DNA from 3 places in the Bacillus sp. H1a genome. Region 3 is predicted to be linked to each of the others. Evidence: riboswitches for the same ligand, from Rfam matches in the RefSeq annotation. Region 3 holds a riboswitch; each other region holds the start of a gene.
The links. A riboswitch is a leader RNA that binds a small molecule or an ion and turns the genes downstream of it on or off. The one in region 3 is predicted to bind S-adenosylmethionine.
Positions count from the first base shown of each region.

Region 1: it holds a riboswitch for S-adenosylmethionine, as region 3 does, so the genes downstream of both, U860_RS0111495 (hypothetical protein) here and U860_RS0117715 (methionine ABC transporter ATP-binding protein) in region 3, are expected to answer to the same signal.
Region 2: it holds a riboswitch for S-adenosylmethionine, as region 3 does, so the genes downstream of both, U860_RS0100465 (bifunctional O-acetylhomoserine aminocarboxypropyltransferase/cysteine synthase) here and U860_RS0117715 (methionine ABC transporter ATP-binding protein) in region 3, are expected to answer to the same signal.

Region 1 covers NZ_AYMH01000022.1:56,243-66,697, forward strand. Annotated here, with positions in the region: gene U860_RS0111450 (MFS transporter) at 1-367, shown strand, start outside; gene U860_RS0111455 (serine hydrolase) at 467-1,726, shown strand; gene U860_RS0111460 (cupredoxin domain-containing protein) at 1,900-2,271, shown strand; gene U860_RS33135 (YjcZ family sporulation protein) at 2,583-2,687, shown strand; gene U860_RS0111470 (helix-turn-helix transcriptional regulator) at 2,977-3,405, opposite strand; gene U860_RS0111475 (short-chain fatty acid transporter) at 3,788-5,134, shown strand; gene U860_RS0111480 (hypothetical protein) at 5,187-5,540, opposite strand; gene U860_RS0111485 (NAD(P)H-dependent oxidoreductase) at 5,537-6,112, opposite strand; gene U860_RS0111490 (SWIM zinc finger family protein) at 6,141-6,524, opposite strand; gene U860_RS0111495 (hypothetical protein) at 6,788-7,108, opposite strand; SAM riboswitch class I at 7,149-7,247, opposite strand; gene U860_RS0111500 (hypothetical protein) at 7,360-7,551, shown strand; gene U860_RS0111505 (YwiC-like family protein) at 7,583-8,305, opposite strand; gene U860_RS0111510 (ECF transporter S component) at 8,499-9,200, opposite strand; gene U860_RS0111515 (energy-coupling factor ABC transporter ATP-binding protein) at 9,173-10,455, opposite strand, start outside.
Region 2 covers NZ_AYMH01000001.1:93,987-104,441, forward strand. Annotated here, with positions in the region: gene pdxK (pyridoxine/pyridoxal/pyridoxamine kinase) at 1-738, opposite strand, end outside; gene U860_RS0100435 (GAF domain-containing sensor histidine kinase) at 873-2,444, shown strand; gene U860_RS0100440 (response regulator transcription factor) at 2,465-3,112, shown strand; gene U860_RS0100445 (FMN-dependent NADH-azoreductase) at 3,306-3,932, shown strand; gene U860_RS0100450 (transcriptional regulator YeiL) at 3,991-4,662, opposite strand; gene U860_RS0100455 (YjjG family noncanonical pyrimidine nucleotidase) at 4,769-5,464, shown strand; gene U860_RS0100460 (chloride channel protein) at 5,508-6,743, opposite strand; SAM riboswitch class I at 7,067-7,171, shown strand; gene U860_RS0100465 (bifunctional O-acetylhomoserine aminocarboxypropyltransferase/cysteine synthase) at 7,264-8,562, shown strand; gene metA (homoserine O-succinyltransferase) at 8,546-9,451, shown strand; gene U860_RS0100475 (homoserine dehydrogenase) at 9,593-10,455, shown strand, end outside.
Region 3 covers NZ_AYMH01000039.1:70,513-80,967, reverse strand. Annotated here, with positions in the region: gene U860_RS0117750 (arsenate reductase family protein) at 1-326, shown strand, start outside; gene gcvH (glycine cleavage system protein GcvH) at 368-751, shown strand; gene U860_RS0117735 (toprim domain-containing protein) at 1,373-1,717, shown strand; gene U860_RS0117730 (thioredoxin family protein) at 1,721-2,029, shown strand; gene U860_RS0117725 (hypothetical protein) at 2,182-2,526, shown strand; SAM riboswitch class I at 2,652-2,759, shown strand; gene U860_RS0117715 (methionine ABC transporter ATP-binding protein) at 2,961-3,986, shown strand; gene U860_RS0117710 (methionine ABC transporter permease) at 3,979-4,644, shown strand; gene metQ (methionine ABC transporter substrate-binding lipoprotein MetQ) at 4,667-5,479, shown strand; gene sufC (Fe-S cluster assembly ATPase SufC) at 5,718-6,503, shown strand; gene sufD (Fe-S cluster assembly protein SufD) at 6,519-7,811, shown strand; gene sufS (cysteine desulfurase SufS) at 7,811-9,031, shown strand; gene sufU (Fe-S cluster assembly sulfur transfer protein SufU) at 9,021-9,452, shown strand; gene sufB (Fe-S cluster assembly protein SufB) at 9,501-10,455, shown strand, end outside.

The DNA of each region.
Region 1 (10,455 bases), on a different contig from region 3:
TATTATTATTTTCACAATTGGAATGTTCATTTTAAGCCAAGCGCAAACTTCATTTTGGTTCCTTGGCGCAGGTATGTTAATCGGTTTAGGTTACGGAACATTAATTCCAAGTTTCCAAACGATTGCAATTTCTGCCGCTCCAAACCATCGACGTGGTTCTGCGACAGCTACTTACTTCTCGTTCTTTGATAGTGGTATCGGCTTTGGTTCTTTCATTTTAGGTATAGTCGCTGCCAAATCAAGTTATCATAATATGTATTTTATCGCAGCTATTATCGTTGCGTTCACTTTACTTCTTTATTATGGATTACACGGACGAAAACAAAAATTCAAAAAGCAACGTACAGACGGAAAAATATCCGCATAACGTTAATAAGGAAAGTAAACTTCCCCGTTTACTTTCCTTATTTTGTATTTCTTTCAAGACGAGCGTATACTTATAATAGAAACAAAAGGAGGTACATACATGAATATAAAGAAATCTCCCTTGCTATTATTGCTATTAGTATTACTATTCGTAGTTACAGGGCTTGGGTTTACTTTCTTCAAACATAATAAAACGACTCCAACTAAAGATAATGTCACGAAAGAAAACTGGTTAAATGACCCTTACTTACGTTGGTCGTATACACATATGAAAGAATTCACTTTAATTAATGAAGTAAAAAACAATCCTGACCAAATTGCTCACTTCCCTTCTGCGTTACAAAACTTAGACAATTTTGCAGTTAAACGTGAATTTGGAAATACGATCCCTCTAAAGAAGCTTTTAGACGAAAACAAAACAGATGCTTTTGTCATTGTACATAATGGACAACTTGTTTATGAACGATATTTCAATGGATATAACGAGAGCGAGCCTCATGGTATGGCATCGTTAGCAAAGATGTTTACTGGTGCAATCATACAATCTCTCGCTGAAGAAAATCGTATTGATATAGAGAAAACAGCTGATACTTACATAAAAGAATTAAAAAATACACCGTTCGGCAAAGCAACGCTTCAGCAATTAATGGATATGCAAGTTTCTGTAGAATACCCTACGCACGGATATGTACAGCCTGGACTAGAAAATCAAGATGCACAACTATATTTAGCTAGTAATATTTTACCCCGAGGTAAAAACTACAGCGGTCCTATGAAAATTTATGATATGTTACTAGAAGCAGAAGAAACTGCACCGCCTGGTTCAGCTTTTTCTTACAATAACGGATCAACAGAAACACTCGCTTGGATTATTCGAACAATCACTGGTAAATCGTTAGCTGAAAATGTAAGCGAACGAATTTGGTCTCAAATAGGTATGGAAGAAAACGCTTATTACGTTACAGATGAAACAAAAGTAGAACAAGCAAGCGCTGGTTTAAATGCAACTGCTAGAGATATGGCCAAGTTCGGTCAACTACTATTAAATAACGGTCAATATAACGGCAAACAAATCATCCCTTCTTCTATAACAGAAAGTTTGAAAAATGTACAAGAAGGTGAACTCGCAATTGACCGTGGTGCTTCTATTTCTTATCATAATCAGTGGTGGATTCCCCACAATGAACAAGGTGCTTTCGAAGTGTTAGGCAGTTACGGACAAACACTTTACATCGATCCGAAAGCAAATATGGTGATCGTCCACTTCTCTTCTAATGCTACGCCGAGTAATGAAATACATTCGATTTATTCAAATATGTATGTTGATATCGCAAATCATTTAGAGAAGCTTTCACAATAGTGGAAGCTTTTTTCTTATTTGAGCGTTTTATTTACATCAATCCTATTCCAGTTATCATTTCGTTATTAGGAGATGCTGAAAGAATTACTATTCGAAACACGCCACCCCCCATTAATATTGATAATATTTTATAAATTTGAAAACACTAGTACTTAGGAAAGGAGGGATTGCGAATGTCTGTGAAAAAGAAATTAACTGTATTGATCATTTCACTTGCGATGATTGTAGTTATGACTACTTTAGGATCACTCCGTTTATTTGCCGAATCCGACGTTGTAACACAGCCTATTGAGGTCGAATTGAATGATGATTACTTTAATCCGAATGTCATCACTGTTCCGGTTGGAAAGACGACAACTTTACTATTGAAAAACAAAGGAAATAGAGATCACACCTTTACGGTGAAAAAGCTCGGAATCGACGCCGAAGTCCCGTCAGGGAAAGAAAAAACCATTACCATAAAACCTGAAAATCCCGGTACATATGAACTAATCTGTCGGTTCCACTACCTGAAAGGAATGGATGGAAAAGTAATAGTCAAATAACAAGCAGTACCAATTGATCCTCTCTTTTTAATAAGGTGAAACTTAGATTAGCGGAAAAAGTCAAAGAAAAGTAATAAATAATTCATCGTCCATACTTATAAAACCCACAACTGATACAAAAGAAATTCAACAGGATCAAAAGAAAAATGTTTAATTAAAAAAGTCAGGGAAAGACACTCATATACGAGTGTCTTTTCTTTATTTTCAAAAGGACCTGCTCAATTAACGCGTAAAAACATAAAGTAAAGTGAATCCATTAAAAAACATGAGTGAACCCTAGTTTTCCCCTCTTATCTAAAGGAGGAACTATTATGGGCTTTGGTGGTAGTTGTGGCTGCGGCTTTGCTGGAGGATTTGCTTTATTAGTTGTATTATTTATTTTATTAATCATAGTTGGAGCTGCTTGCTTCTGCTAAAAAAACTATCGGAAAAGACACCCATATAAGGGTGTCTTTTCTTCATGGGGTGCTGACGCATCGCCATCAAGCTAAAAGAACGAGTTATCCCCAAACAATAAATACGAGTAAAATGCACAAACTTTTCGTTCTCTGGGTGATATGAGATTTTAACTTGATGGGCATGGGGTACAGCCGTCATTTCAAAGGTTTGCGTATCCAAAATTGTGATTAAGTATGAATTTACTAAAGCCGACAGCAATCAGATAATATTCATCTCCCCGATTGCTGTCGGCTTTAATTTTAAAGTTTAATTAAAAAATTTTTTCTTGTTATTTTTGATGTAGTTAACGACAATTACAAAATAAATAACAGCTATGAGACTAATTATGCTTAATGTTAGACCTGATGGATTGGACCAAGGAAGTACAAAAAGCCAAAATACTACTAAAATTGAACTCAATACATATAACCATTTGAATTGATCTGTCATTTTTAATTCCCCCATTTTTCCTTCTTTGATGATTTTATCTTTCAAGAAGTCATCTCCTTTAATTAATTCATCAATGCTAATATTGAATAAATCACTTAATGTAATAAGTGTTTCAATATTTGGATAGCCTTTTTCAAGCTCCCATTTAGAAACTGATTGTCTGCTTATGTTTAACTTAAGAGCTAATTCTTCTTGTGATAAGTTATGCTTTAAGCGTTCTTCTTTTAGCTTTTTATAGAATTCCATGATTTCAACTCCTCTAATTTTATTTTTACTATAGATTATAAAAGTTCGTAAGAATCGAAAAGTAGAATGATGTAACCTAAGAGTAGCAAACGTTTGAAACAGCTGGTTGCATTATGTTAAAGATGTTTATTATCTTCCGCAATCGAGCTGGCGGAACAACAAATTTTGAGGTTCTTACAAAATTCTTTATTTGATGGGCATGTGGCTTTACCCTCCTTTGAAATACTTCAACGCAAAATGAAATAACGTTTCTACATAGAATATTGATCTATCAATAAATTACGACAATCGCCTAATGATTCTGAATTTTCTATATATTAAAGGTTATTACTCAAACAACCTCGAATATTGTAATAAATATACATAAGGAGGTTGATTTATTTTGTTTCGTTCCTTTACAAATGGTTGCGTCGCCTTAGTGCAACGCTTCTTACCAGAACCGTTTATTTTATCCTGTTTATTGACGGTTTTCGTTATCTTCTTCGGCATGTTTGCAACACATCAAACACCAGTTGAAATGATTACTCACTGGGGTAATGGTATTTGGGGCTTACTTGCCTTTTCTATGCAAATGGCTCTTGTACTCGTGACTGGATCTGCTTTAGCAAACGCTCCTCTTATTAAAAAAGGATTAACGAAAGCGGCGAAACTACCGAAAACAAATGGTCAAGGTATTATTGCCATTTCTATTATTAGTTTACTAGGAGCATATATAAACTGGGGATTTGGCATTGTTGTATCTGTTTTATATGCAAAGGAAGTCGCAAGGCAGTTAGACGGACTTGATTATAGACTAGCAATCGCTTCTTCTTACTCCGGATTTCTCATTTGGCATGCAGGTCTTTCTGCTTCTATCCCTCTTACGTTAGCTACAGGCGGCGAAACGTTAATCAAAACGACAGCTGGGAGTATTAAAGAAGCGATTCCAATAACAGAAACGTTATTCTCACCATACGCTCTCGTTCCAGTTATTATCTTTTTAATCACAATGCCTCTCATTAATAAAGCAATGCATCCAGATGAAAAACATACGATTACAGTAGATCCTAGTGTATTTCATGAAGAAGCTGCCGCTCAAGAAGTTGAGCAAAAAACATTCGCTGAAAAAATGGAGAATAGTATTATTATTACACTTTGCATCGGGTTATTAGGTCTTATTTATATTTTTAACTATTTTAGTACGAAAGGCTTTAACCTTACGCTTGATATCGTCATTTTTATGTTATTAATTGCGGGACTTATTTTCCACCGTACTCCGATTCAATATATTCGTGCTTTTTCTGACTCAACAAAAAGCGCTTCTGGTATTTTACTTCAATTTCCGTTCTACGCAGGAATTATGGGGATGATGATTGGAGTGAATAGTGAAGGTCTTTCACTTGGAGGAGCTATATCTACTTTCTTTATTAGCATTTCAAATGAAAACACATTCCCGCTCTTTACATTTTTAAGCGCTGGAATTGTTAATATTTTCGTTCCATCTGGAGGCGGTCAATGGGCAGTGCAAGCACCAATCATGATTCCAGCTGGCGCTGAGCTTGGTGTACCCGCTGCAAAAACAGCGATGGCAATCGCATGGGGCGATGCTTGGACGAATTTAATTCAACCTTTCTGGGCGTTACCAGCATTAGCGATAGCTGGTTTAGGAGCTCGTGATATTATGGGATTTTGTGTTGTCAATTTACTTTATGCCGGCGTAATCATAAGCCTATGTTTCCTTTTCATTTAAATAATTAATTACTCGAAAAGCTAGTTTTATACTAGCTTTTTTATATGATAAATTATTCGCTTTCTATACAATTTATTATCTTTCTCCACACTATCTCTGTATGATTTAACACTTCATATGCAAACAAATCTTCGCACACTTTTTCAATCATATGAGGATTGTTCTTCAAGAAATTCCACCGTAGCACTTTAGGAAGAAAATGTTTTTCATATTCTTTACTTCCCCTTATCACCTCATCAACTTCTCTTTCACAAATTCCTCTTATTAGATAATCATTTCTTAATTGTATCTGAATTTGTTTAAACGTTTCGCTGCATTTCTTCAATTGGACTAAACACTTTATATACGTACGAAAAAGTTCGTCCTCATAATTACAACACTTTATAATACGATCGATTTCATTCATAATTTACGAGCCTCTCCTTCTATTTGTAACAGCCATTTTTCACGCTGCGTTACTTTACTCGTTTTCACAGATTGAAAAACAGAACGCTTTATATTACGAATGCCACAAAAGCGTAAAACTCCTCTTTTCATCATAATCCAATCCGCTGATCGATATAATAGTGCCACGTACCATAACGGTGAGTCTAACGTATTAATAACCCACGCCTTCTTTCCTTTAAATAAGCCTTTCGGTAATGCACCTTTATACTTATAAGCAAATCCAGCTACAAAAATACGATCGATAAATCCTTTTAAAATGGCAGGCATGCCCCACCACCATATCGGATATATGAATAGAAGAGCATCGGCCTTCTGCACTAATTCCCTATATCGCTTCGTCTCTTCTTCATGTAGTAAATCACGTCTTTTCTTCTCCTCATTAAATACAAGTACTGGATCGAATTGTTCCTTATATAAATCGAGTAGTGTAACAGAATGATTTGTTCCTTGTAGTCCTTTTTGAACATGCTCCAAAATCGATGCATTAAAACTTGAAGGATTAGGATGAGCGTATATAATTAATATATTCACTACAAAGCACCCCCTTCTACAGTTAAATTTACCCTTTCTTTAACATCTTCTCTACAATTTGCACATTTTTAGAACTTTGTAATAAACGATTTAACACTGTTAGTAACTCTTCTTTTTCTAAACCTTTCAGTTGCTCTTTAACTGTACTCTCACCAGCACCTTGAATATCATAAACGACCGCTGCCATATGTTTACAATAGTTCTCATAAGGACACTCGCAGCTACTTTCTGTAAAATCTTCAAGATCAATAATCACTTCATAATTCCCTGCATTTCCAGTAACGAAAGCAAATACTTTCTTGTCGTGTATTTCAACATCTTCTACATGTCCTTCTTCATAATATTCATACCCTCTATCTATAATGTACTTTGGAATCCATTTCGTTATATCTTTTAATAAATAAGCATACATAACAACACCTCTTCCTTTAATTCCCTTTTGACTTCCAAAACCCTGCGTGTTATTCTAATTACTGTCAAGTAGCGAGTCTACGTGACAAAACAACTGACACCTATTCGGCGAAGGTGTCTATTTTTATTTGTAGCCGATATGAAGTGCCTCTTTCAGGCACATTCAATTTTTGACACTACACACTCAACACCATTCCCTTGTATCAGGCTGCTTTAGCAGTCTTTTACTCTACATACTTCGTTATTCCAAGAAAAAAAGAGAGCTTAGCTCCCTTTTCTCGCTTTATAAAATACCCCTTTTTCAGCATAGAGATATTCATCAGAAGCTAAAGTAATTTTCCCATCCAGTTTCAGTTCATCTAATAGTCTTGATAAATAAAATTGATGTAACATTTTTTTCGTGAATTTTCCTTCATGATGCGAAACGATATGTTCTTGAATATCTAACAATGATATTGGCTTATCTTGCTCTATCATATATTCATAAACTGCATTACGCAGTTTTACGTATTTTTCGAGTGTCACAGTACTTCGCAACCCCTTTCTTCTTATTATGTATTTTCGTAATCGGTTTTTTTGCAACAAAAAAACCTCTCCGATAAGAAGAAGTTACGTATATATCTTCGTCTTATCTCCCAGAACAAATATGTTCTGCTGGAATTAGCACCTGCATCGCGGTTGCTGGGTTTCATCGGGCCAGTCCCTCCACCTCTCTGGATAAGAAAATATTCACTTTGAATTTAACTATACGTATCTTTATTGTAATTGTCAAATAAATTATATTTTCTTCTTTATTGTTCATACTACAAACAGATATACAAAAGGAGGTTACTACGTTGCAAAAGAACGCCCGTGGATACGTACAAGATTCATTTCATTCGTTACAAGAAGCGAAGCATTGTTTAGAAGATGCATTACAAACTGTTGAAAAAGAAAGCAATCGCGCACGTATTGAACAATCCCTTTATGCTGTAGAAGAAGCATTACAAAGATGTGATTATACCGTTCATATTTTAGAACAAGAATGAAAACTTCCCATCAAAAGATGGGAAGTTTTTTTCAAATGGCATACTTCATCATTATTGCCGTTATTATTAAAAAATATACAGAATTAACAATTTCCAAAATCCCTACTTTTAATATAGAAATCTTTTTACCATACAACATAATTGCTCGAATGACACTTGGTACGAATATGAGAGAACACCATGGATTTATAGCAAATACGATTACCGTTAATACAATATGATATCCCCAAGATATATAACGATACTTCGGATTATTTTTTTCACGAATCATTGTTTTCACGTAAAACGTGCTTCCTAAAAAATATAAGAATGAAATAAGCGCAATGAATACTGCTGTTCTATCAATAAATTTCATTGAGAAATAATAACTGATTAAGCCGCCTATACAAAACACAACAATCGCGCAAATGTCATTTAGTAATGCTCTTTCATTTTTTTGACGAGCGTAATACATGTTTACAATAAACAAAGGAATCAGTAACACTACGAATAAAAGAATTCGCCATTCATATAATAAAGAAATCATCCCAAATACGAATGCGCAAATAAAATATACAATTGCAGCGTGCAGAAACTCTTTTTTTCTTCTTTGCTTTATGTACATGAGAAATGGATACGTAGCTAAATAGATAAAAAACCAAGCTAAGAACAATGGAATATGATAAAAAGTAGGTTTGCCAAGTAATACACTTAATAGAAATGGAATGACAAGCATCGCCCATGCTCCATGCTGTTTCGGAATAACTAACTTCATTAACTATACACCTCCCTTTTGAAAATAATTCTCACCTATTATTATACAAATAACTTCATATAAAAACGAAGATATATTAAATCTATTCTTTGACACTTTTACAATAAAAAAATGCTTCTTACAATATGTAAGAAGCATGAAAGAGGCAAACGAATATGTAAGTCGCGACCCTACCTTATATGAGTATGCTGTTCTACGTCACCTTATGCTCATCTAATATACCATACTTTTTTTTAAATCTTGTGAGGATCGTAATCCATGAAGTACTGAATAACAGTAGGAAAATAACATTCGATATCGCATGACTAAGATCGAAAGAAAAACTTGCGACATAGTAGGCAATAACTGTTTCCCACGTTGCTTCTCGTATAAAACCAAGAAGCCCCCAGAAATTCATAATCCATCCAAAAACGAATCCAACGACAAAGCCATATATGAGTCTTCCCCAAAGCTTTTTCATTAAAAATGTGTTGCGCAATAGTCCAGCTATAAATCCAATCATGCCCCACGAAAACATTTGCCACGGCGTCCACGGACCTTGTCCTAAAAAAATATTAGATACAATGGCCGCTGTTGCACCAATCATAAAGCCAGTTTCACTCCCAAAAACAATTGCAGAAACGATAATGACAAAGGAAGTCGTTTGTACACTCGGTAAAATCGAAAATGGCACTCGACTAACCGCTGCGATTGCTGCTAACACGGCAACGATAACAATTTCACGTGAAACAAACGCTTTCCTTTCAAAGCGGACATAGAAAGGTAACATAATGATAGCTAATAAAAACAAACTACTTACCATGTAATAACCATCCATAATAAGAGTCGTAAAGAGTAGTGTACATATTACAATAGCAAAAATAAATATTATGAATGCAACATATCGTTTGGACACGCTTCGTACACATCCTCCCACGTTAATGCAAATGGCAACTCTTTTCGGATGAATCGATTAATAGATGTTGTATAAAAGAAATTGCCACTAAAGAACTCTTTCGGTGTATCATTCATAATGACTTTCCCATCAAATAACATCATGCATTGATCTACATATTTTGCTGCAAACTCAATATCATGCGTTGCCATCACAATCGTTGTACCTTCTTTTTGCAACTGCTTAAATAGCTCTCCTACTCTTTCTTTCTTCCATGGATCCAGGCCTTTCGTTGGCTCATCAAGTAATAATAAAGTTGGCTTTGATAATAACGTTGTACATAATGCGAGTAGTTGTTGCTCTCCCCCGCTACAATCATGCGGATGCCGATCGATAAGCGAATCTAGCCAAAATCTCTTTAACATTTCTTCTGCTATTACTTTTCCCTCTTCGCCATATAATTCACGAGCACGCTCATAAACCTCTTCCCACACTGTATCAAATGTGAAATGATAGTACGGATGTTGTGATACGTATCCTATACTTTTAAATCGTTCTTTCGAATCGATTTTATGTATCACTTTTCCACTCCACTTTACTTTCCCTCTTCTAGCCTTTTGTAATCCTGCTAAAATCGTTAACAGTGTAGACTTCCCTGTACCATTTTTTCCGACGAGAGCTGTCCATTTTCCTTTTTCGATATTCACTGTCAAATCTCGCAAAATGATTGGACTATTTTTTTCATATTGAAAAGATATATGTTCTGCACTTAAAATTACTTCTTGCTTCTCACGTTGTTCCACTTGCTGATTCATATATTGTATCGCCTTAAAATCATTCATTTTCATTTGTGCTTCTCGCACTGTAAACGGAATATCTTTCACATTCCACTCTAAAAACAATCTTGGAATTTGCGGAATGAATGGACGGAATTTTTCTACTTCCCACATTTTCGCTATCACACTTTTAGGCGTACCATCATAAATGATTCTTCCGTTATCCATACAAACGACACGAGTTGCTAGCGGCATCACTTCATCTAAACGATGTTCACTTAAAATAATCGTAATTCCGAGTTCTTCATTAATACGCTTTAACAATCCTAAAAACTCTTTCGCAGCAATCGGGTCTAACTGCGCTGTTGGTTCATCCAGTAATAATAGCTTCGGCTGCATGACTAATACCGCAGCCAAATTTACTAGTTGTTTTTGTCCACCAGATAAAGTATGAACAGATTGGTGTAACAAATCTTGAAACCCTAAAAAACTAATGAGCT
Region 2 (10,455 bases), on a different contig from region 3:
AATTGCAGCTGTGATGAATTCTTTTGCAGTTTTGACTGCTTCTTTCACAGTTTTTCCTTTTGCAAGTTCTGCTGTAATTGCAGCAGAATATGTACAACCTGCGCCGTGTGTATTTGTCGTATCAATCTTTTCAGATTCTAGAAGATCGAATGTTTCGCCGTCATATAACACATCAATAGCAGTTTCTGTACCTAATTTGCTACCACCTTTAATTAGTACGTATTTAGCACCTAAAGCATGGATTTTCTTTGCAGCTTCTTTCATGTCCTCAAGAGAATTAATTTTCACACCACTTAATTGATACGCTTCAAATAAGTTTGGAGTAACAACTAATGCTTTTGGAACAAGAACGTCACGTAAGCAGTCATTTGTTTCAGGATGTAACGCTTCATCTGCCCCTTTACATACCATAACAGGATCAACTACTACATTTTTGAAATTGTGCTTTTCAATTGTTTTCGCAACCATTTCAATAATTTCTACCGATCCAAGCATACCTGTTTTTAAAGCATCTACGCCAACGCCTTCAATTGTTGTTTCTAATTGTGGTTTTAATGTAGAAGCTGGGATTGGGAATACGTTATGTGCCCAACCGTTATGTGGATCCATTGTTACAATTGTCGTAAGAGATGTCATTCCGTATACGCCAAGTTCTTGGAATGTTTTTAAATCTGCTTGTATACCAGCACCGCCACTTGTATCAGAACCAGCGATTGTAAGTGCTTTGTTTAATGTCATTAGGAAAGCCCCCTTAGGTGATATAATGAAAACTACGTTTTCACTATTATATCAATGTTACGAATAAGTACAAAGTGAAAAGTAGATGATTTATGTTAAGTACTATTTAAAATCTTGTATGTAGGAGACGAAGGATGTTTCAAGAGAATCGTACAAATGAATTAGTTATATTAAAAGAGATTGCAGAAACGTTGAATACCTCAAATGATACATATCACGTACTTCAGGCTGTGCTGGAAAAATTATTAAATGTAACTGGTTTAACAACAGGGTGGATTTTTCTTGCGGATGAAAACGGTAGATATACGAAGTTAATTGATTACCACTTACCGGAGGCACTGAAATTCGAAAATAAACGACCGATGTGCGAAGGGAATTGTTGGTGCCTACACAGCTTTGTGGAAGGGAAATTAGAGCGAGCGGTTAATATTATTGAATGTAAGAGAATAAATAATGCAATTGAATACAACTGGGGAGATACAGAAGGGATTGTACATCATGCGACTGTACCGCTAAAAGCAGGTGAAGACGAATTTGGCGTATTAAATGTGGCTAGCCCAGGTAAAACACATTTTTCTGAAGAAGAATTAGTACTATTACAATCAGTTGCATTTCAAATTGGAACAGCTTTAAAGCGCACAAAATTGTATGAAAATGAAAAGAGAAGAGCTCATTATTATGTAAAGTTAGAACGCTTTATTCAAGCTTTAAGAGCGATTCATAAATTTAATAAATTACCTGAGGAAGTTGTAAAGCAGGTAGGGAGTTTATTTCTATGGGAGCAAGTCGTATTCTTTATTAGAGAAGAAAATGAACTAACTGTGAGAGCTTCTTATAAGACGGGTGAACTACAAGATGATTTGACGGCGTCAGCACGGGAAGCATTGGAAAAAGAGGAGTCTGTCTTGCTGAAGCGTCAGGTTGGTAATATAGTACATCCTAATAGGGCAGTTATTGCTATTCCAATACATATTCAAAATCATATATTTGGCGTGCTAAGTGTAAGTTCTAATAATGGGGAATTTGATATAAATACGATAGATGTTGTACAAGCGTTAGCAAATCATATTTCATTAATGATAGAGAACTTGAGGTTAAATGAGAAGCGCCGCGAACTTGTACGAATGGAAGAACGTAATCGTTTAGCTAGAGATTTACACGATTCTGTTTCACAAAAGCTGTTTTCATTAACCTTTATGACGAAAGGCGCTGAAGCTGTTTTAAAGGGGCAAAATGAAAAGGTAGATCAGTCTTTGTATGAGATGCGTGGATTAGCACAAGGTGCCTTAAAAGAAATGAGGACATTAATTTGGCAACTTCGTCCAGCGGGACTAGAGAAAGGATTATTGCCAGCTTTAAAGCACTACGGTGAAAGTTTAGGATTAAAAATTCGGGAACAAGTTACAGGTGTGCGTGATTTGCCGCGTGTAGTAGAAGAAGCACTATGGCGAATTGGACAAGAAGCTTTAAATAACGTAAGTAAGCATGCGAATGTAAGAGAAGCGACAATTTATTTCAAAGTGACGGGGAAGAATGTATCATTAGAAATAGTCGATCAAGGAAATGGATTTGTAGAAGAGGATGTAAAAGAGAAGAAATCGCTTGGTATGACTACGATGCGTGAAAGAGTAGAGTTAGTTGGTGGAACGATTAAAATTGTAAGCAGCAAAAAACGGACGAGTGTAAAAGTAAATGTACCATTATGATGTGAAAATGAGGGAAGTTTGTGAAAATAAAAGTATTGTTAGTTGATGATCATACAGTTGTTTTAAAAGGATTAGCATTTTTTCTAAGTACGCAGGAAGATTTTGAATTAGTTGGGGAAGCGAATAATGGAAAAGAGGCGTTAGTGAAAGTAGGCGAAACGAATCCAGATGTCGTATTAATGGATTTATATATGCCTGAGATGGATGGGATTGAGGCGACGGCTTGTATTAAAAAAGAATATCCAAATGTGAAAGTAATTGTATTAACTAGTTTTTCGGATCAAGCACATGTATTGCCAGCATTAAAAGCTGGGGCAAGTGGCTATATTTTAAAAGATGTAGAACCAGATCAGCTTGTTGAAGCTATTCGAAGTGCGTATAAAGGTAACATTCAATTACATCCCGATATAGCAAATGCTCTTCTCTCTCAAACATTACCTCAAGAAGAGAAAGAGGAAGAATCTTTCGTTCATGTAGATGTACTAACGGCAAGGGAAAATGAAGTATTGCAGCTATTAGCGAAAGGGATGAGTAATAAAGAAATCGCTTCGGTTTTAGTTATTACTGAAAAAACGGTTAAAGCTCATGTAAGTAGTATTTTGAGTAAGTTAAATTTATCCGATCGCACACAAGCAGCATTATATGCAGTGAAAAACGGAATTGTATAAGACTAAAGTCGTAAGACCTAGTTCGCCTTTAGAAGGTGGACTTTTTTTATGGAAAAATACGTCTATGTGAGGACGAAATTGTCTTGATATAAAGATAAAATGTATTTGTAAGCAACAACAATTACAAGGGAGTAACCCTTTTTCGTAAGTAATATATAACAACGTAAGAGTGAGTAGTAGGAGGAGAAGAATCATGGCAACAGTTTTATTTGTAAAAGCAAACAACCGCCCAGCGGACCAAGCAGTTAGTGTGAAATTATATGAGGCATTTTTAGCAAGCTATAAAGAAGCACATCCAAATGATACAGTAGTAGAACTTGATTTATATAAAGAAGAATTACCATATGTAGGCGTAGATATGATTAATGGTACATTCAAAGCTGGTAAAGGATTTGATTTAACAGACGAAGAAGTAAAAGCGGTAGCAGTTGCTGATAAGTATTTAAATCAATTCTTAGAAGCTGATAAAGTAGTTTTCGGTTTCCCATTATGGAACTTAACGATTCCAGCAGTATTACACACGTATATTGATTATTTAAACCGTGCTGGTAAAACGTTTAAATATACACCAGAAGGTCCAGTTGGACTTATTGGAGATAAGAAAATTGCGTTATTAAATGCACGTGGCGGCGTATATTCTGAAGGACCAGCAGCTGAAGTAGAAATGGCTGTTAAATATGTAGCAAGCATGATGGGCTTCTTCGGTGCAACAAACATGGAAACAGTAGTTATTGAAGGACATAACCAATTCCCAGATAAAGCAGAAGAGATTATTACAACAGGTCTTGAAGAAGCAGCTAAAGTAGCAAGTAAATTTTAATTAAAATTATAATCGTCACTCGAAAAAACAGCATTAACATAAACGTTAATGCTGTTTTTTATGCTTTAAGTTCATTAGCAAGTTTTTTTAATTGAATTCGATCGTGTATGTAATAGGCGCGCCCGTCTTTTTTTAAATAATTTTGCTGGCAAAACTGGTTTAATACGTATAGAAGATGCCGGTAACTGACGTTTAAGTATTCTGAGGCCTCGGTATGTTTTTCGGTATAGCAATTATTTTGTTCCGTTAATAGAATAAACGCAGCTAATCGATTTTCGAACGGATAACTATAGTTTTTGGCGTAACTTTCTGTTCGGGTAATTGTTTTTTCGCCAATAAATTTGCATAGTTTCTGTAAAAAGGTAGCATCTTGCAATAAAAGATGCTGACAATTTTTAAGAGGAAGGGCTAAGCAAATACAATCGTCGATTACCTCAACCGCTTTCGTAACGGATTCTACGCCAATTAAGCCTAATTCCCCAATGAACGAAGGTGCTTGAATAAAGTTAATTAAGGAGACCCTCCCGTTTTTGTGACTCATATATATTTTCGCTTTCCCAGAAATTAAGTAATAAAGATAAGGGAAATCAGCTCCTTCATTACATATCCTTTCTTTCTTTTGAAAGGAATGTAGTTCGGTATACGGTAAGACATCAAAAGAAAAAAGAGTGTGGAAGTTGTAAGTTTGCATGTAATGAGAGATTTCTTCGCTATTTTTGCTGATTTTCATGTTTTCACCTCATATTTAGTATGAGATATCTCCTATTATTTTTACAAGAAAGAATGATACGATTTATTTAAATTTGTTTTTGTAGAAAAGAGAGTGTGAAGGGCTTATGAAAAAATATAAAACATTGTTGTTTGATGTAGATGATACATTGTTAGATTTCCAGAAGGCGGAGAAAGTGGCATTACGTATGCTTTTTGAAGAGAAAGGGATTCCTCTAACTAGCGAGGTTGAAGCGCATTATAAAAAAATTAATAAAAGTCTTTGGGATGCTTTTGAAGAGGGCGAAATAAACCGTGATGAAGTCGTAAATACACGGTTTTCGATTTTGTTTAAAGAGTATGGTCAAGAAGTAGATGGGATATTATTTGAAAATAATTATCGTAGTTATTTAGAAGAAGGTAATCAACTTATACAAGGGGCCTTTGAATTTATACAAAATATTCAAAGTGAGTATGATTTATATATCGTGACGAATGGTGCTTCAAAAACACAAGATAAGCGTCTGCGTAATGCAGGAATACATTCAAAATTTAAAGATATTTTCGTTTCTGAAGATACGGGCTTCCAAAAGCCAATGAAAGAGTATTTTGATTATGTTTTTGAACGCATTCCTAATTTCGTTTCTGAAGAAGGACTTATTATTGGGGATTCGTTAAGTGCCGATATTAAAGGCGGATATTTAGCGGGAATCGATACTTGTTGGTTTAATCCAGAAAAGAAATCAAATGAAAATGGGATTGTGCCAACGTATGAGGTACATAATTTTGAAGAGTTATACGCACTATTAAAGAAGCTTGTGTAATATAAATAGGCAGTGAAGATTTTGTCCCCACTGCCTATTTATATTAGTTTGTAGCTTCATTATGTTTAGGAAGCGGAAATGCATTACCAATGGCCGCCGCCCCGAGCATTGGTAATAATAAATTGAGCGGGAAAAACATGAGTAATAGTAATGTTATAGCTATTGGTTTTCTTAATGCATAGCTTGAAATAGCTGTCGTTACGATGGCTACAGAAGCTATTGGATCTATAGGGGCAATAGAAGCTATAGCATATCCAATACTTGATCCAGCAAATATAATGGGGAAAATATGTCCGCCGCGCCACCCCGTATTTAAACAAACGGCAGTAATACATAATTTTAAAACCCCTGAAAGAAGTAATACCCAAAAAGATAAATGGCTCCATTCGACGACTAAATCTTTTAACTGATGTTCCCCTGAGAATAATGTATATGGGAGAACTGTTCCTACAATTCCTAATAAAATACCACCGATAATTCCAAGTGATAGTTTGTATTCTCGGAAAGGATGAATTACTTTCTCTAATGTAAACTCTAATTTGAAATAAAGGAAACCGACCATGGCACCGATACTTGCAAGTGGTAGAAAGGCGATCCATTCATTGAGAGAAAGAGAGCCTTCTCCAAAATTAACAATAAAAGATCCACGATTATCTAATTTACTAAGCAATAAATAAACGGAAAATCCGGCAAAAGTGGTAGCTAAATATACGATTGCTTTTTTTCTCTTAGAAAACTCAGCAATTTGTTCATCTTCACTCTCATTCTCATTCGGAGCTAAATAACCGAATAATGGTGCATTGAAAATGACACTTAAAGTAGCACCAATTCCAACCTCTGTTAGTTCATTCATTCCCTTTAAAGCGAATTTAAAGCGATCCCCTACCCATGTGCAAAGTCCACCGATAATTCCAACAAGCGCTGCTTCCGGACCTAGACTAGCTCCAAATATTAAAACGATAATCGCAGTTAAAGTAGCTTTATGTACAAAACGGTATTCAATTCTACCTGTTTTTTTATATTCAGCCATTACTTCCGGCATAAGACGTGGATATGTACCGAAGTATTTTTGTGTTAAACCCACGAGAATACCGCCGATTATTGTTACACAAATGGTGTAATAAGGGGGAGAAGAAAATACTTTAGGTAAGTAGTCCCAAATAAAGTGGATTCCGAAATTTATTGTAACTAAAAATAGCCAGACTGTAGCTCCTACTATAGAGCCTAGAAGAATGCCGTATAGGACGAGTATATAGTTCATGTCCTTTTTATTTGTCATGTTATACCTCCGTTATGTAAGTTTTGATATGGAAGGGGTTAGATATGCTAGTATGAAATGAATTGAATATATATAGTATCTTTTTGAGAGGTCCGCTTATTCAATTTATACATTGCGATTTCATGAGAATTTGAAATCTGCACGGTTAAAGCACTTATTTAAGTGTATATAGTGATTCGAGTTTTTGAAAGGTATTTTTCATATAAACATGGAATATATTTCTTTTGTTGTTTATATTAAATTCCTGACATTTAATTTAGAACATTCAGAAAAACTATTTGACATTAGGAAATTATTGCTATAAAATCAACGGTAATTGCATAGTCTTATCAAGAAAAGGTGGAGGGACAGGCCCGATGAAACCTTGGCAACAGCCGTATAACGGAATTGTGCCAAATCCTGCAGGTAATAATCCTGAGAGATAAGAAAGAGCCTTTAGAGCGTGTTTTCAAACTGCTCCTTTCTTGTTTTCAGGAAAGGGGCAGTTTTTTATTTTTCATAAAAGAAAGGAGAACGAGAGATGGGAGAATCATGGGGGAAAGGAACTATTTGTGTGCAAGGTGGCTATACGCCAAAGAATGGTGAACCACGTGTTTTGCCACTTTATCAAAGTACAACGTATAAATACGATACTTCAGATGATTTAGCAGCGCTATTTAATTTGGAGGCAGAGGGGTATATATATACGCGTATTGGAAATCCTACGCTAGCTGCATTTGAGCAGAAGTTATCAGATTTAGAGGGCGGTGTAGGGGCTGTTGCAACAGCTTCTGGGCAGGCAGCTATTATGCTCGCAGTTTTAAATATTTGTAGTAGCGGAGACCATTTACTTTGTTCTTCAACAGTTTACGGGGGGACATTTAATTTATTTGGAGTGAGTTTGCGTAAGCTTGGTATTGATGTTACGTTCTTTAATCCAAATTTAACGGCCGATGAAATTGCGGCACTTGCTAACGACAAGACGAAGCTCATTTATGCAGAATCATTAGGAAATCCAGCGATGAACGTTTTAAATTTCAAAGAATTTTCAGCAGCGGCAACAGAATTAGAAGTACCTTTTATCGTTGATAATACATTAGCGACGCCTTATTTATGCCAAGCGTTTGAACATGGGGCAAATATTATCGTTCATTCTACGACGAAATATATTGATGGTCATGCGAGCTCATTAGGCGGCATTGTTATTGACGGAGGGAACTTTGATTGGACAAATGGAAAATATTCTGAGCTTGTTGAACCTGACCCGAGTTATCACGGCGTAAGTTATGTTCAAAATTTTGGAGCAGCAGCTTATATTGTGAAAGCACGCGTTCAATTATTAAGAGACTATGGAAACTGTATGAGCCCATTCAATGCATATATTAGCAATATTGGCTTGGAAACATTGCATTTACGAATGGAGCGTCATAGTGAAAATGCTCTCGCAGTTGCTAAGTGGCTTGCTAATCATGAACGTATTGAATGGGTGAATTATCCGGGATTAGATAGCAATGAAAATTATTCGTTAGCACAAAAGTATTTGAAAAAAGGTGCTAGTGGTGTTTTAACTTTTGGTATTAAAGGCGGATTAGAAGCAGCAAAAGAATTTATTGCAAGTGTGAAACTGGCAACTCTCGTAACGCATGTAGCTGATGCCAGAACTTGTGTAATACATCCCGCTAGTACGACACACAGACAATTAAGTACAGAAACTCAACGTTTAGCTGGTGTTACATCTGATTTAATTCGTTTATCGGTCGGTATAGAAGATGTTTCTGATATTATTGCCGATTTAGAAGCAGCGCTAGTCGGAGGCAAACAACATGCCGATTATAATTGATAAAGATTTACCAGCTCGCAAAGTATTACAAGAAGAAAATATTTTTGTAATGACGAAGGAGCGAGCAGAAACACAAGATATACGTGCTTTGAAAATTGCAATATTAAATTTAATGCCTACAAAGCAAGAAACAGAGGCACAATTACTTCGTTTAATTGGAAATACACCGTTACAATTAGATGTTCATTTATTACATATGGAATCACATCTATCTCGCAATGTAGCACAGGAACATTTAACGAGCTTTTATAAAACTTTCCGTGATATTGAAAACGAAAGATTTGATGGACTCATTATTACAGGAGCACCAGTTGAGACTCTTTCTTTTGAAGAAGTAGATTATTGGGAAGAGCTTGAACGTATTATGGAGTATTCAAAAACGAATGTAACATCTACGCTTCATATTTGCTGGGGAGCACAAGCAGGTTTGTATTATCACTATGGCGTTCCGAAGTATCCTCTTGCTGAAAAAATGTTTGGTGTGTTTGAACATGAGGTTCGCGAGCAACATGTGAAATTGTTACAAGGGTTTGATGAATTGTTTTTTGCCCCGCATTCTCGTCATACAGAAGTACGAGAGAGTGATATTGAAAAGGTGAAAGAATTAACGTTATTAGCAAACTCTGAAGAAGCGGGTGTTCATCTTGTTATTGGGCCAGAGGGAAGGCAAGTTTTCGTACTCGGGCATAGTGAATATAGCTGTGATACGTTAAAACAAGAATATGAACGAGATAGCCAAAAAGGGTTAAATATTGATGTGCCAAAAAATTATTTTAAACATAATAATCCAGATGAAAAGCCGCTTGTTAGGTGGAGGAGTCATGGAAATTTATTATTCTCTAATTGGTTGAATTATTACGTGTATCAAGAGACCCCTTATCTATTGTAAATAATGATTGTGTAACACGTGGTAGCGTTTTCTTGGTAAAGATTAACCTATATTTTTCGGAATGTTCAAAATACATTGTTTTTTAGATGTTTTGTTTATATAATGGCATCTAAACACAATTTTTGAGGGGTGGACAGTATTATGAAAGAAATTCAAGTGGGGTTATTAGGTCTTGGGACAGTTGGTAGTGGTGTAGTTCGTATTATTGCAGATCATCAAGAAAGACTTATACACCAAGTAGGTTGTCCAGTGAAAGTAACGAAAGTATTGGTGCAAAATATTGAAAAAGAGAGAGAGGTCGAGGTACCTTCTACTCTATTAACACAAAATGCGAGTGAAATTTTAGATAATCCTAATATTGATGTTGTCATCGAAGTAATGGGTGGAATCGATGATGCAAAAGCATATATTTTACAAGCTTTAAATAGTGGGAAACACGTTGTGACTGCAAATAAAGATCTAATGGCGTTACACGGGGCAGAATTGCTGGCGGTAGCAAAAGATAACAAGGCTGATTTGTTTTATGAAGCTAGTGTAGCTGGAGGTATTCCGATTTTAAGAAGCATCGTAGAGGGGCTTTCTTCAGATCTTATTACGAAAGTAATGGGAATTGTAAATGGAACGACAAATTTTATTTTGACGAAAATGTCAGACGAAGGGAGAGCATATAACGACGTGTTAAAAGAAGCCCAACAGCTTGGATTTGCAGAAGCAGATCCAACATCAGACGTAGAAGGTTTAGATGCAGCAAGAAAAATGACGATTTTGGCTACTCTCGGTTTCTCTACAAATGTAGAGCTTGGAGATGTGAAGGTAAAAGGAATTACTTCTATTACAGAAGAAGATATTGAATATAGTAAGAGCTTAGGATATACAATTAAATTAATTGGTCTTGCAAAGCGAGATGGCGAGAAATTAGAGGTTACAGTTGAGCCAACTTTACTTCCAAATACACATCCTCTTGCAGCAGTGCAAAATGAATATAATGCTGTCTATGTGTATGG
Region 3 (10,455 bases):
GTCAAAAGGCAAAAAAATGGTTTGAGGCAAACGATGTAGCATATGAGATGATTCATATTGTTGAAAATCCACCGTCAAAAGAAGATTTACGTAATTTACATGAGAAAAGTGAATTGCCATTAAAAAAATTCTTTAATACAAGTGGAATGCGTTACCGCGAACTTGGCCTAAAAGATAAGTTAAATGATGCGAGCGAAGACGAAATGTACGAGCTTTTAGCATCTGATGGCATGTTAATTAAACGTCCAATTGTAACAGATGGAACGAATGTAACACTTGGTTTTAACGAAGAGCAGTTTGAAAGTGTGTGGAAAAAGTACCAATAAGGTATTTTTACATAATTAATACATTCACTGGAGGTACAGTCATGAGCATTCCAAATAATTTACGTTACTCTGAAGAACACGAATGGGTAAAAACAGAAGGTAATGAGGTTGTTATCGGTATTACTCATTTTGCGCAAGGTGAGTTAGGCGATATCGTATTCGTTGAACTTCCTGAAGTAGGTGCAACAATCGAAGCTGACGAGCCATTCGGAAGCGTAGAATCTGTTAAAACAGTTTCTGAATTATACGCACCTGTAAGTGGTAAAGTTGTAGCAGTAAACGAAGAATTAAGTGACCAACCAGAACTTGTTAACGAATCTCCATACGAGGGTGCATGGATGGTTAAAGTTGAACTTTCTGATGCAAGCCAAGTTGAGAAGTTATTAACTGCAGAAAAATATGCAGAAATGACAAACCAAGACTAATTATAGTCGAAGAGAAAGGACAGCCTTTGTGCTGTCCTTTTTTGTGTGTGTTACATAATGAGTTTGGAAATACATATATATTAATTATTATGTAGGAGAACGTTTTTGAAAAAACTTTTTTCATTGAGGCTTCATGCTGAGCGAGCCGTATGCGCTTTTCTTTATGATCTAGCTCCAGTGGCTAGATTGTTCGGTGGCTTCGCTTCTTCCTGCGAGGCAAAAAGCGCCTCTACGTCAGAAGCTCCATCCCCCTCACAATCTAAACGAGCCACTTCCGCTTTTCATTGTCTAGCTCCACCTCCTAGCCCTTCATGTCTAAGAACCTTCCGCACGAGAAGACAAGAAGTGTCTTCTGTGCGAAAGAACCTTAGCCAACAGGGCTAAACAGTCGGTTCCGCTTTTCTTTATTGTCCAGCTCCTGCGGCTAGATTGTTCGGTGGCTTCGCTTCTTCCTACGAGGCAAAAAGCTCCTCTACGTCAGAAGCTCCATCCCCTTCACAATCTGAACGAGCCGCTTCCGCTTTTCTTTTGCAAAAATAAACAGGAAACAACATGAAAATAACGAATATACTATATACTAAGTTAAAGGTTGTATAGTATATGGTGATCGGGTGATGACATATGATTTATGTGGAAAAAGTCATTATTGTAGAAGGTAAATCGGACAGAAGAAAGATTGAATCTATTATTCGTGAACCAGTGGAAATTGTTTGTACAAATGGTACAATTGGTTTGTCGAAAATGGATGAGCTCATTGATCAGTTTTTTGATAAAGATGTGTATGTGCTAGTGGACGCTGATGATGCAGGAGAAAAGTTAAGAAAACAATTCCGAAAAGAATTTCCGCAAGCAGAGCATATTTATATTGATCGCTCGTATCGCGAGGTGGCGACTGCGCCTTCTTCACATTTAGCAAATGTATTATGGGGAGCTGACATTGACGTTTATACAGAATATTTACGGTAAGGAATGATAGAAGTGATTAACTGGACAGGAGCCGAAGCTACAGCCCTAATAGAAAACGAAGAAAAAACAGTGTTATATGTGTATACACCAATGTGTGGAACATGCCAATTAGCAAAGAAGATGTTAACGGTCGTTGAGATGACGATTGAAGATTTGAAAATTGGGATGTTAGATTTAAATTATGCTCCGCATTTTGCGAAAGAGTATGGGATAGAAAGTGTACCTTGTTTACTTCTTTTTGAAAATGGGACACTGATGAAGAAGATATACGCATTTCATTCGGTTGAATATTTATATACGGAGTTAAAGTAGGCGGCAAAGTTTTTGCCGCCTCGACATATTTCTTGGGAAATATGTCGAGATGCATGGTAGATACAGTATTTGTCGAGCGAAAGTAACAGGATTGCTCTTTAGAAAGAGGGAATGGTATGTAATAGAAAGTGATATGAAGGATGTGATTTAGGGTGAAATTATATTCTTTGCTTCAATCATTTGTAAATTACGCTAATGGTCAATATCATTTAGAACCGCTTTTAAGGCAAGGAGAAAAAAACGTTAATTTTCGATTTGGAGATGAATGTTGTTCATTACAAATTTCAAGAGATTATATAGAACTTTTGAAAGAGGCGAGAGGAACGGAACAAATCGTCTGCTTAGAGGAAGAGGATGTTCAAAAATTAGTGACTGGAAATATAAGGTTGCAAACGTTGGTGAGTGATGGAAGAGTACAATATTCAGGAACGTATCGAACGATGCTATTAGTTGAATCAATGTTTCATATATGTAAACCGATGTCAGTGGGAGCTTAAAATTCTGAAGTTTCTTTTTTTGTGAAAATTTCTGTTGACACGGCGTGTAGATGTTGATAGAATTCAATTCATAAAATATAGACAATTTCATAAATTTTAAATCAGACGAAAATTTAATCTGATTTCTCTTATCAAGAGAGGTGGAGGGACTGTGCCCTGTGAAGCCCGGCAACCGTCAACTTATGTTGAAATGGTGCCAATTCCTGCAAAGCAAATGCTTTGAGAGATGAGAGAGAGGGATAATGTTGTTATATACGCATATAAACCTTTCTGCTTCTCTAAAAGCGGAAAGGTTTTTTGTTGTTTGAATGTGGAGGATATTCAAACAATAAGATGAGCAATAGCGATAGATTACACGCATCAAAAATAAAAAATTGCGGAGTAAATCTAAAAGAGCCGCTTGCGCTTTTTATTAAAAAAAGGGGTGATACACCATGATTCTATTAGAGAATGTAAAGAAAATATATAAGTCAAAAAGCGGTGATGTCACTGCTGTAGATAACGCCAACTTAAAAATAGAGAAAGGTGAGATCTTTGGTGTTATCGGATATAGTGGCGCTGGGAAAAGTTCTTTAATTCGATTGTTTAACCAGTTAGAGAAGCCAACTTCTGGCCAGATTACGATTGCAAATCGTGTGATTTCAGCGATTACTGGAAATGAACTTCGTAAGGCGCGACAGGAAATCGGAATGATTTTTCAACATTTTAACTTACTTTGGTCACGAACTGTTCGTGAAAATATCGCATTCCCACTTGAAATTGCAGGTGTTGATAAGGCGGAGAGAAGAAAACGTGTCGATGAGTTAATTCATCTTGTTGGATTAGAAGGAAGAGGCGATGCATACCCATCTCAGCTAAGTGGTGGACAAAAGCAGCGCGTCGGGATTGCAAGAGCGTTAGCTAATAATCCGCAAGTACTTTTATGTGATGAAGCAACGTCAGCTCTTGATCCGGAAACGACAGATCAAATTTTAGATTTATTGTTAGATATTAATAAGCGTCTCGGTTTAACAATTGTATTGATTACGCATGAGATGCACGTTATTCGAAAGATTTGTAATCGCGTTGCGGTAATGGAGAGAGGAAAAATTGTAGAAAGTGGTCCTGTACTTGATGTGTTCCGTAACCCACAGCAAGACATTACAAAACGATTTGTACAGCAGTTAACTGATTCTGAAGATACGAATGAAACGATTGAAAGTTTAATTGAAAAATACCCAGATGGAAAAGTAATTCGCTTGCAATTTATCGGTGAGGCAGTAGAAAGACCGGTACTTCAAAGGTTAATGCAGCGCAGTGATATAGAAGTTAGCATTTTGCAAGGGAATATCGCACAAACGAATAACGGTTCTTATGGAAGTTTAGTTGTTCATTTAAATGGTGAGGAAACAGCGATCCAGCAAGCGATAGAGGGAATACATCAAGATCAAGTAGAGCTGGAGGTGATTGCTCATGGATAAGTTACTCGCAAATGTTGATTGGAATCAAATGTTAGAAGCAACAGGTGAAACACTATATATGACGGCAATCGCAGCGTTTGCCACATTTGTTTTAGGACTTATTTTAGGACTATTACTCTTTATGACAGCGAAAGATAATTTATGGGAAAACAAAGCAATTAATACGGTGATTGGAGCATTCGTAAACATTTTCCGCTCTATACCATTCATCATTTTAATTATTTTATTAATTCCGTTCACAAAGATTCTTCTTGGAACAATTCTTGGAGCAAGTGCAGCATTGCCAGCTTTAATTATCGGTGCAGCACCGTTTTACGCAAGAATGGTTGAGATTGCACTTCGTGAAATTGATAAAGGTGTAATTGAAGCTTCAAAAGCGATGGGAGCAAAAACAAGTACAATCATTTTGAAAGTATTAATTCCAGAATCGTTACCAGCATTAGTATCTGGTATTACGGTAACGACAATTGCTTTAGTAGGCTATACAGCAATGGCAGGTGTTGTTGGTGCTGGTGGCCTTGGAACACTTGCTTACCTAGAAGGATTCCAGCGTGGTAATAACGATGTAACAATCGTCGCAACAATTTGTGTATTGCTAGTTGTATTTTTAATTCAGTGGATTGGTGATAACGTAACGACTCGAATAGATAAAAGATAATGAAAACGGGAGGGTATTTTAAATGAAAAAATTATTACTTACAGCACTTATTTCAACTTCAATTTTTGGGTTAGCTGCTTGCGGTGGGAAAGATAAAGATGAAAAGAAACTAGTTGTTGGGGCTTCTAACGTACCGCACGCTGTTATTTTAGAAAAGGCAAAGCCGTTACTTGAGAAAAAAGGAATTGATTTAGAAATAAAAAAATTCCAGGACTACGTGTTACCGAATAAATCGTTAGCGGATAAGGAAATAGATGCAAACTACTTCCAACACATTCCGTATTTAGAAAAAGAAATTAAAGATAAGAAATATGATTTTGAAATAGCGGGGAAAATTCATTTAGAACCGATTGGCGTATACTCTCAAAAATATAAGAGCTTAAAAGAGCTTCCAGACGGGGCGACAATTATTATGAGTAATTCTGTTACTGACCATGGACGTGGTTTAGCAATTTTACAAAAAGAAGGCATTTTAAAAATTAAAGACGGAATAGATCCTGTTAATGCAACTCCAAAAGATATTGCAGATAATCCGAAAAACTTAAAATTCAAAACAGATATTGAGCCTGGTTTATTACCACAAGTGTATAACAATAAAGAAGGCGACGCTGTTCTAATTAACTCAAACTATGCGATTGATGCGAAGTTAAACCCAGAAAAAGATGCAATTGCAATTGAAGGAAATGATTCACCGTACGCAAACGTAGTAGTTGTTCGTAAAGGTGATAAAGATAAAAAAGAAATTAAAGAGCTAGTAGAAGTACTGCATTCAAAAGAAATTCAAGATTTTATTAAGAAAGAATATAAAGGTGCTGTGCTTCCTTTAAGTGAATAAATACAAGGAAAGGACTGGGAAATTACCAGTCCTTTTTTCTTTATATATATAAGAAGGAAGGTGTATCATATAAAGATGCAAAGGAAATACTTATATACATTTGTGAAAAAATTGTTACTTTTTTTAGTCGTTTGCGATATCATTTTATTTGATATAAAATTAGAATGAGAATAAAATGAGAATATGAACGTTTTAGGAACTTTTAAAATGTATATAGAGGATTAATGGAGGTATTGAGATGGCTGGTTCTACATTAACGGTTAAAGACTTACACGTATCAATCGATGGCAAAGAAATTTTAAAGGGTGTAAACCTTGAAGTAAAAGGTGGAGAAATCCACGCAATTATGGGACCTAACGGAACAGGTAAATCAACTTTATCTTCTGCGATTATGGGTCACCCAAAGTATGAAGTAACAGAAGGTAGCATCATCATCGACGGTGAAGATGTATTAGAAATGGAAGTAGACGAGCGCGCACAAGCAGGTCTATTCCTAGCAATGCAATATCCAAGTGAAATTAGCGGAGTAACAAACGCTGACTTCTTACGTTCTGCAATTAATGCACGTCGTGAAGAAGGCGATGAAATTTCTCTTATGAAATTTATCCGTACATTAGATAAAAACATGGAATTCCTAGAAATGGATCCAGAAATGGCACAACGTTACTTAAACGAAGGTTTCTCTGGCGGTGAGAAAAAACGTAACGAAATTCTTCAATTAATGATGATTGAGCCAAAAATCGCAATCTTAGACGAAATCGACTCAGGTCTTGATATCGATGCGTTAAAAGTTGTATCTAAAGGTATTAACGAAATGCGCGGCGAAGAGTTCGGTTGCCTAATGATTACGCATTACCAACGTTTATTAAACTACATCACTCCAGACTTCGTTCACGTTATGATGAACGGTCGCATTGTTAAATCTGGTGGCCCTGAGCTTGCACAACGTCTAGAAGCTGAAGGTTACGACTGGATTAAAAAAGAATTAGGTATTGAAGACGAAACAGCAGAGCAAGAAGCGTAAGAGAGGAGCATAAACATGACAATCGGTACATTACCTTTCGATCAAGAAACAATCCGTCAGCGCGCAAGCGAAGTAAACGAAGCTGCTTGGTTGACTGAGTTCCGCTTACAAGCTCTTGCACAAGCAACTGAACTTCCAATGCCAACGCCTGATAAAACGAAAATTGAAAAATGGGACTTTATCGGAAAAGGCGACGCTGCTAAGCAAGAGCCTGTAAGTTCTTTAACAGAGCTTCCAGAAGCAGTGAAAAACTTAATCGATGAAAATAACAGCGTATTAGTACAACGTACTGGTACAACTGCGTTTGTTTCTTTAGCAAACGAAGCAAAAGAAAAAGGTGTTATCTTTACAGACATCGTAACAGCTGCAACTGAGCATGCTGAACTAGTACAAAAGTACTTAATGAAAGACGGCGTGAAAGTAGACGAGCATCGTCTAACTGCACTTCATGCTGCATTAATCAACGGCGGTGCATTCGTATATGTTCCGAAAAACGTTGTTCTTGAAACTCCACTTCAAGCTGTATTCTTAGTAGACGGCGAAGAAGCTAACGTATATAACCACGTATTATTCGTAGCTGATGCGAACAGTACTGCAACTTATGTAGAAAACTACGTTGCAAATGAAAATGCTAAAGGTATTGCAAATATCGTAGCAGAAGTAATCGTGGAACAAGGCGCACAAGTGAAATTCGGTGCGGTTGATTTATTAGCAAAAGACGTAACAACTTACGTTAACCGCCGCGGTGTTGTAGGACGCGACGGCCGCATTGATTGGGCTCTAGGCCTTATGAATGACGGAAACACAATTTCAGAGAACGTTACGAACTTAATGGGCGACGGTTCATTTGCTGATACGAAAACAGTAACAATTGGCCGTGGTAACCAAACACAAAACTTTACAACTAAAGTTGTTCACTTCGGTAAACACTCTGAAGGTTTCATCTTAAAACACGGTGTACAAAAAGATAGTGCAACATCTATCTTTAACGGAATTGGTAAGATTGAACACGGTGCATCTAAATCAAATGCACAACAATCTTCTCGCGTTCTTATGTTAGATGAGAAAGCTCGTGGTGATGCAAACCCAATTCTTTTAATTGACGAAGATGATGTAATGGCAGGTCACGCAGCTTCAGTAGGTCGCGTAGATCCAATCCAACTATACTACTTGATGAGCCGTGGTATTCCAAAACGCGAAGCAGAACGTTTAGTCATCCATGGATTCTTAGCACCTGTAGTAAATGAGCTTCCAATTGAAGGAGTAAAAGCACAGCTTGTTGAGGTAATTGAAAGGAAAGTTCGCTAATGAATATTCATGAAATACGCAAACAGTTTCCAATTCTTGATCAAAAAGTGAACGGCAAACAACTTGTTTATTTCGATAGTGCAGCAACTTCTCAAAAACCAATTCAAGTCATTGAAACGTTAGAACGTTACTATAAAGAATATAATTCTAACGTGCATCGCGGTGTTCATACGCTCGGTACGAAAGCTACCGACGCGTATGAAGGTGCACGCGAGAAAGTTCGCAAGTTTATCAATGCGAAATCAATGGAAGAGATTATTTTCACACGCGGAACGACAACTGCATTAAATACAGTAGCAGCAAGCTATGGTCTTGAAAATGTAAAAGAAGGCGACGAAATCGTTATCTCTTACATGGAGCACCATAGTAACATCATTCCGTGGCAACAAGTTGCGAAGAAAACTGGTGCAACTTTAAAATACCTTCCGCTTCAACCAGACGGTACAATTTCGTTAGAAGATGCTCGTCAAACAATTACACCGAATACAAAAATCGTTTCAATCATGTATGTATCAAACGTACTTGGAACGATTAACCCTGTAAAAGAAATTGGAGCAATCGCACACGAAAACGGTGCAATTATGGTCGTTGATGGTGCACAAAGTACACCTCATATGAAAGTAGATGTACAAGATTTAAACTGTGATTTCTACGCATTATCTGCTCATAAGATGTGCGGACCTACAGGTATCGGCGTATTATATGGTAAGAAAGAATTGCTGAACAATATGGAGCCAATTGAATTTGGCGGTGAAATGATTGATTTCGTAGATTTACAAGAATCTACTTGGAAAGAGCTTCCGTGGAAGTTTGAAGCAGGTACACCGATTATCGGTAATGCAATCGGACTTGGTGCGGCAATTGATTTCCTAGAAGAAATCGGTCTTGATAATATTGAAAAGCATGAACATGAATTAGCGCAATACGCTTTAGAAAGACTATCAGAAGTAGATGGCGTTACAATTTATGGTCCAAAGCATCGCGCTGGTCTCGTTACATTTAATATTGAAGACGTACATCCTCACGATGTAGCAACGGTATTAGATGTAGAAGGTATTGCGGTTCGCGCAGGACATCACTGTGCACAACCGCTTATGAAGTGGCTGAAAGCTTCTTCAACAGCACGTGCAAGCTTCTATTTATATAATACAAAAGAAGAAATTGATACATTTGTTGAATCGCTAATCAAGACAAAGGAGTATTTCACAAATGTCATTTAATAATTTAGATACGTTATATCGTCAAGTTATTATGGATCATTACAAAAATCCTCGTAACCATGGCGTATTAGAAGATAGTGTTACTGTTAACTTGAACAATCCAACTTGCGGCGATCGTATTCAACTTACGATGAAAGTAGAAGAGGGTATTGTACAAGAGGCGAAGTTTGAAGGCGAAGGATGTTCCATCTCAATGTCTTCAGCTTCAATGATGACACAAGCAGTAAAAGGAAAGAAAATTGAAGAAGCACTTCAGCTTTCGAAAATTTTCTCTGACATGATGCTAGGAAAAGAGTACGATGACAGCATTGATTTAGGAGATATTGAAGCATTACAAGGCGTATGCAAGTTCCCTGCACGTATTAAATGTGCAACATTAGCGTGGAAAGCGTTAGAAAAGGGCTTAAACGAAGATAAGTAATGTTAAAGGTTCCTAAAAACGAGGTTATCTAAGGAGGGACACACCAACATGGCGAAGCAACTGCCAGATATCGGCGATTATAAATATGGTTTCAAAGACAAAGACGTTTCGATTTTCCGTGCTGGACGCGGTTTAACAAAAGAGATCGTTGAAGAGATTTCACGTATGAAAGAAGAACCACAGTGGATGTTAGACTTCCGTTTAAAATCACTGGATAAGTTCTATGAAATGCCAATGCCACAATGGGGCGGCGACTTAAACGACTTAGATTTCGATGAAATTACGTACTACGTAAAACCATCTGAGAAATCTGAGAAGTCTTGGGATGAAGTACCTGATGAAATTAAAGCGACATTTGATAAATTAGGTATTCCAGAAGCTGAGCAAAAATATTTAGCTGGTGTATCTGCACAGTACGAATCTGAAGTTGTATACCACAACATGAAAGAAGACCTAGAAGCTCTAGGAATCGTATTTAAAGATACAGATAGCGCATTAAAAGAGAACGAAGATATTTTCCGTGAGCATTTCGGAAAAGTAATCCCACCAACGGACAACAAATTCTCTGCATTAAACTCTGCAGTTTGGTCTGGTGGATCATTCATCTACGTTCCAAAAGGTGTTAAAGTTGATACACCACTTCAAGCGTATTTCCGTATTAACTCTGAAAATATGGGACAATTCGAGCGTACGCTTATCATCGTAGACGAAGGCGCACACGTACACTACGTAGAAGGTTGTACAGCACCTGTTTACACGACTAACTCACTTCATAGTGCGGTAGTAGAAATCATCATTAAGAAAGATGCATATTGCCGTTATACAACAATCCAAAACTGGGCGAACAACGTATACAACCTAGTTACAAAACGTGCGGTTTGTGAAGAAAACGCAACGATGGAATGGATTGACGGTAACATCGGATCTAAATTAACGATGAAATACCCAGCAGTTATCTTAAAAGGCGAAGGCGCTCGTGGTTTAACATTATCTATCGCGATTG